2 linked regions of the Azospirillum brasilense genome follow. The protein of the gene in region 1 interacts with the protein of each later gene in a pairwise test. Links are inferred from orthologs where the notes say so. Each region holds a gene or a part of one and is shown in the gene's direction. Other genes may lie near its edges.

The links. Proteins that work in one complex are often made in the same cells at the same time.
Region 2: the proteins of H1Q64_RS07250 (region 1) and murG interact in binary tests that used the Escherichia coli proteins (3 or more experiments, as listed by UniProt). The link is inferred for Azospirillum brasilense from one-to-one orthologs.

Annotation. Positions count from the first base shown.
Region 1 is NZ_CP059449.1:1,524,205-1,527,269, reverse strand. Bases 48-2,904 are described here. They hold H1Q64_RS07250 (TrmH family RNA methyltransferase), read left to right. Parts: upstream 48-972; coding sequence 973-1,836; downstream 1,837-2,904. Other genes in these bases: msrA (peptide-methionine (S)-S-oxide reductase MsrA), read left to right, coding at 2,450-2,904; H1Q64_RS07245 (RNA polymerase sigma factor region1.1 domain-containing protein), read right to left, coding at 1,849-2,298; H1Q64_RS07255 (SDR family oxidoreductase), read left to right, coding at 48-906. Also shown: more of H1Q64_RS07255, read left to right, coding at 1-47; more of msrA, read left to right, coding at 2,905-3,065.
Region 2 is NZ_CP059449.1:1,638,137-1,641,105, reverse strand. Bases 193-2,969 are described here. They hold murG (undecaprenyldiphospho-muramoylpentapeptide beta-N-acetylglucosaminyltransferase), read left to right. Parts: upstream 193-899; coding sequence 900-2,039; downstream 2,040-2,969. Other genes in these bases: murC (UDP-N-acetylmuramate--L-alanine ligase), read left to right, coding at 2,295-2,969; H1Q64_RS07755 (hypothetical protein), read left to right, coding at 2,036-2,287; ftsW (putative lipid II flippase FtsW), read left to right, coding at 193-894. Outside these bases: more of ftsW, read left to right, coding at 1-192. UniProt on the Escherichia coli protein: Cell wall formation. Catalyzes the transfer of a GlcNAc subunit on undecaprenyl-pyrophosphoryl-MurNAc-pentapeptide (lipid intermediate I) to form undecaprenyl-pyrophosphoryl-MurNAc-(pentapeptide)GlcNAc (lipid intermediate II).

The DNA of each region.
Region 1 (3,065 bases):
GCGCGGGAGGGCGCCCGGCTGGTTCTGGCCGCCCGGCGGGAGGCCCTGCTCGGTGAGGTCGCCGAGGAATGCCGGGAGCTGGGCGGCGAGGCCGAGGTGGTGCCCACCGACGTCACCGATGCGGAGGCGGTGCGGAGGCTCGCCAACCGGGCGGTGCAAATGTTCGGCGGCATCGACGTCTGGGTGAGCAACGCCGGGGTCGGCGCCGTCGGGCGGTTCGAGGACACCCCGCTGGAGGCGCACCGCCGCGTCGTCGAGACCAACCTGTTCGGCCCGCTGCACGCCGCCCACGCCGTGCTGCCGCTGTTCCGCCGGCAGGGCCATGGTGTGCTCATCAACACGGTGTCGGTCGGGGCCTGGGCGCCCGCCCCCTACGCCGCCGCCTACGCGGCCAGCAAATTCGGACTGGAAGGGCTTCTGGAAAGCCTGCGGGCGGAACTGGTCGACGCGCCGGGCGTCCATGTCTGCGGCGTCTATCCCTTCTTCACCGACACGCCGGGCATGTCCCACGGCGCCAATTACACCGGCCATCAGCTGGACGCGGAAAGTCCCTTCTACGATGACCCGCAGGACGTGGCGGACACCGTGCTGGCCGTGGCGCTGCGCCCGCGCGCCCAGGCGATGGTCGGTGCGATGACCCCGCTGACCCGGCTGGGGCACGCGGTGGCGCCACGCCTGATGGAGAAGATCGCCGGCCACGGCGCACACCGCCATTTCAGTCGGACCCCGCCCGCCGCGACGAGCGACGGCAACCTGTTCCGTCCGGTGGAGCGCGGCCGCGGCGTCACCGGCGGCTTCCGCACCCCGCCGCCCGCCTGGGTGTCGCCCCTGCTCGTCGCCGGGGTCGCGGCCGCTGCGGCGGCGGCCTACGCCGGCTACGCGCGGAGCAAGAACGGAAACCACTGAGGGCTTTGAGTTCGGGAACGGGTTGGTCCAGAATGCCGGCCCGTTCCCCCAAACCCTGAGTCCATCATGCCGAAGCCGGCGACCCCGCGCGGCCGTCCGCCCGCCCCTGCCCCTGCCCGCTCCCCGCGTCCGGGTCCGGCCCGCGCTGGCAAGGAGATGCGCCGTGAAGAGGTGCGGGAGGAGCCGGGGAAGCTGTTCCGCGTCGCCGGCCTGTCCGCCGTCTCCGCCCTCTTCGCCCATGACGCGGCGCAGGTGGAGCGGCTGTTCTTCGAGGAGCGGCTGAAGGCGAAGACCGGCGACTTCTGCAAGGCGATGGCCGCGGCGCGCAAGCCCTACCGCATGGTGGAGGCCGATGAGCTGGCGAAGGTCGCCGGGACGGTCCTTCACGGCGGGGTGGTCGCGCTGATCCCGCCGCGCCCGGTGCCCGCCTTCGACACCGAAGCGGCGAAGCGCTGGGCGGCGGACGGGCAGCCGCTGCTGATCCTTGACGGAGTCGGCAACCCGCACAATCTGGGCGCCATCCTGCGCACCGCCGCCTTCTTCGGCCTGCGGCGGGTCGTGGTGTCGGACCATCCCGGGCAGGCCCTGCCGTCGGAGTCCGCCTACCGCGTCGCCGAGGGCGGGTTCGAATGGGTGGAGCTGTACCGGGCGTCCAACCTGCCGACGGTCCTGAAGCGGCTGCGCGACTCCCACCGGGTGGCCGGAACCGCGCTGGGCCGGGGCCGGGCGGTGGTCACCGACCCGGCGGTCCTCGCCACGGGGGAGCGGCCCGCCGCCGTCGTGCTGGGCAACGAGGAGGACGGGCTTCCCCCCGCCACCCTCGCCGCTTGCGAGGACATCCTGACCTTGCCCGGCACCGGCCGCATCCAGTCGCTGAACGTCGCGGCGACCGCGGCCATCCTCATCCACGCGCTGGCGAAGCCGGGTTGACAGTCTGGCTGATCAGCCGCCCAGGGCGATGATCAGCACCAGCGCCACCACGATGACCGAGACGACGGGCAGCATGTCCACACCGCCGCGGTCCCAGGTCGGCGCCCGGCGTGAGCCGTGATGCGCGCCATGGGCATGGCCCAGCCCCTCGTCGGCCCAGCCATGTTCGGACGGGCGGGCGCCGGGTGCGGAGACGGCGGGAGCCGCCGGGCTGGCGATGGTGACCACCCCGGCCCCGCGCTGGTAATCGCCACCGCCGCCGCCGCGTGGGCGCTTCAGCCGCTCGTCGGTCAGCTCCACGTCGATGCCCGCGGCCTCCAGCCGTTCCACCACCACGGCGACCTCCTCCGGGGTCATCGTCTCCACCGGCACGTCCTGGCCGAGCTGCTCGACGCTGAGCCGGTTGCCGTGCTGGCGCCCCTTGTCGATCAGGCGCTGGAGGGTGGCGTCGTCGATCGTCATGATTCTCTCCCCGCGGTTCCACCTTGGACTGAACATTCCGAAGGGTAAACACGCGGGGCCGCGGAAGGCTCCCGCGCAAAGGCGCCGACTTGCCTCCGGGGCGGGGCGACCCGACATAATCCCCAAATCCTACGCCATCGGAGAGGCCGAGATGCTCGGAATGTTCATGCGCAAGCCCCTGGCGCTGCCCAGCGCGGAGGAGGCCCTGCCCGGGCGCGACACGCCGGTTCCCGTGCCGCCGCGCCACCATGTCAACGGCAACCCGCTGACCCCGCCCTATCCGGAGGGGCTGGAGGTCGCCGACTTCGGGCTCGGCTGCTTCTGGGGGGCGGAGCGCAAGTTCTGGAAGGTGCCGGGCGTCTGGACGACCATGGTCGGCTATCAGGGCGGCCACACGCCCAACCCGACCTATGAGGAGGTCTGCTCCGGCCGCACCGGCCACACCGAGGTGGTGCGCGTCGTCTACGACCCGGCCAAGGTCGGGTTCGAGGAGCTGCTGCGCGTCTTCTGGGAGGCGCACGACCCGACCCAGGGGATGCGCCAGGGCAACGACGTCGGCACCCAGTACCGCTCGGCCATCTACACCCACACGGACGCCCAGCGCACCGCAGCCGAGGCCAGCCGCGAGTCCTATCAGGCCCGCCTGGAGCAGGCCGGTTTCGGCCCGGTGACGACGGAGCTGCGCGAGGCCCCGCCCTTCTACTACGCCGAGGACTATCACCAGCAGTATCTGTCCAAGAATCCCGCGGGCTACTGCGGGCTGGGCG
Region 2 (2,969 bases), 110 kb from region 1 along the record:
CTGCTCAGCCCGCGCGGCGTACGGCGGGCGGCGCTGGTGGTCTTCCTGATCGCGGTGGCGATGGTCTACGCGACGCTGGTCGTCGGCGTGGAGATCAAGGGCGCGCGGCGCTGGATCCATATCCCCGGCCTGTCGATCCAGCCATCGGAGTTCGTGAAGCCGGCCTTCGCGGTGGTCGGGGCGTGGCTGTTCTCGCTGTCGCGCACCAACCCCGGCTTCCCCGGCACGATCCTGTCGATCCTGCTCTACGGCCTGACCGTCGGCGGCCTGCTGCTCCAGCCCGACCTGGGCATGACGGTGGTGGTGTCGGCGGTGTGGTTCTCGCAGTTCTTCCTGGCAGGTCTGAACATCATGCTGGTCGGCGGGCTCGGCGTGCTGGGCGTCGCCGGCCTCGTCGGCGCCTACTTCACGCTGCCGCACGTCCACAGCCGCATCAACCGCTTCCTCGACCCGTCGAGCGGCGACACCTATCAGGTCAGCCGCTCGCTGGAGGCCTTCGCCAACGGCGGGCTGATGGGCACCGGCCCCGGCCAGGGAACGGTGAAATACTCGCTGCCGGACAGCCACGCCGACTTCATCTTCGCCGTCGCCGGCGAGGAGATGGGGCTGATCTTCTGCCTGATCATCATCATCCTGTTCGCCTTCATCGTGCTGCGCGGCTTCGCGCGGGTGTTCAACGACACCAACTACTTCGTGCTGCTGGCGGCGAGCGGCCTGCTGATCCAGTTCGGCCTGCAGGCGGCGATCAACATGGGCTCCGCCCTGCATCTGATGCCGACCAAGGGCATGACGCTGCCCTTCATCTCCTACGGCGGCTCCTCGCTGCTGGCGCTGGGCTTCGGCATGGGGATGGTGCTGGCGCTGACCCGCAAGCGCTTCGGCCCGGCGGAGTGACGACGATGGCCGACACCACGCAACGTCCCATCATCCTCGCCGCCGGCGGCACCGGCGGACACTTCTTCCCGGCGGAGGCGCTGGCGCGCGAGCTGCTGGCCCGCGGCGAGGCGGTGGCGCTGGTCACCGACAAGCGCGGCCAGGCCTTCGGCGACAGCCTGCCGGAGGTGACGGTCCACCGCATCCGCTCCGCCGCCCCCGGCGGCAACCTGCTGGCCAAGATGAACGCGGCGTGGCAGATGGGCCTCGGCCTGCTCGGCGCCAACGCGCTGATGCGCCACCTGAAGCCGGCGGCCGTCGTCGGCTTCGGCGGCTACCCCTCCGTTCCCACGGTCTACGCTGCCGCGCAGGGCCGCGTGCCGGTGATGCTGCACGAGCAGAACGCCGTGCTCGGCCGTGCCAACCGGATGCTCGCCGCCGCGGCGCGGCGCATCGCCGTCGCCTTCCCCGAGGTCACCTCGGTGAAGGAGGAGCACCGTCCGCGCCTCGTCTGCACCGGCAACCCGGTCCGCCCCGCCATCGCCGCCCAGCGCGACGCCGCCTACGCCGTTCCCGCCCCCGGCGGCCTCGTCCGCATCCTGGTGATGGGTGGCAGCCAGGGCGCCCGCGTCTTCTCCGAAGTCATCCCCGAGGCGCTGGGCCGGTTGCCCACCGACCTGCGCGCCCGCATCCATCTGGCGCAGCAGTGCCGGCCCGAGGATCTGGAGGCCGCGCGCGCCGCCTACTCCAACATGGGCCTCGGCGGGCTGGAGCTGGAGAGCTTCTTCCGCGACGTGCCGGACCGGCTGGCCGCCTGCCACCTCGCCATCACGCGGGCCGGCGCCTCGACCATCGCCGAACTGACCTGCATCGGGCGCCCGGCCATTCTTGTGCCATATCCCCATGCCATGGACGACCACCAGACGGCCAACGCGCGGCAGCTCGCCGCCGCCGGGGCCGCCTGGTTGATGGCGCAGCCGGACTTCACCGCCGACACGCTCGCCGCCCGCCTGACGGCGCTGCTGGAGTCGCCCGACGCGCTGACCACCGCGGCGCAGGCCGCCCACGGCTGGGGCATGGCCGACGCCGCGCGCCGGCTGGCCGACGCCGTGCTCGACATGATCGCCAACCCGAACCACGCCCGAACCAAGGAAGCCGCGGAATGAACAAGGCAACGCGCAGCACCATCGCACGCCCCCGCTCCTGCCGGCCCCTGGGCGATTGGCCGGCGGACATGACGCGGACCGAAGGTGCCTGGAGCAACCGGCCCGAATGCCCGCTGCTGCCGCGCGCCGGCGCCGGCTTCCTGCGCGACCGGCTGCACGTCACGATCGGTTCCCAGCCCCTTCCCTACGGCCTGTCCGACATGGCCGTGGACGCCACCCTCAGCCTGATGCTCCGCCGCGGAAAGTAATCCAGACATGCGCGCCCTCCCCCTCTCGATCGGCACCATCCATTTCGTCGGCATCGGCGGCATCGGCATGAGCGGCATCGCCGAAGTGCTGCGCAACCTCGGCTACACCGTCCAGGGCTCCGACTTGGCGGAGAGCGCCAACGTCAAGCGCCTGCGCGGACTGGGCATCCAGATCAGCATCGGCCACCGCGCGGAGAACATCGCCGGGGCCGCGGTCGTCGTCGTCTCCTCCGCCGTCAAGCGCGACAACCCGGAGGTCGTCGCCGCCCGCGCCGCCCTGGTCCCGGTCGTCCGCCGCGCCGAGATGCTGGGCGAGCTGATGCGCCTCAAATGGGCCATCGCCATCGGCGGCACCCACGGCAAGACCACGACCACCTCGATGGTCGGCAACATGCTGGAACACGCCAACCTCGACCCCACGGTGATCAACGGCGGCATCATCAACGCCTACGGCACCAACACGCGGCTCGGCTCCGGCGACTGGATGGTCGTCGAGGCGGACGAGAGCGACGGCACCTTCATCAAGCTGCCGGCCTGCATCGCCGTGGTCACCAACATGGACCCGGAGCATCTGGACTATTACGGCACCTTCGACAACATGCGGGCCGCCTTCGACAGCTTCGTCCAGAACATCCCCTTCTACGGCTTCGCCGCGCTCTGCATCGACCATCCGGAGGTGCAG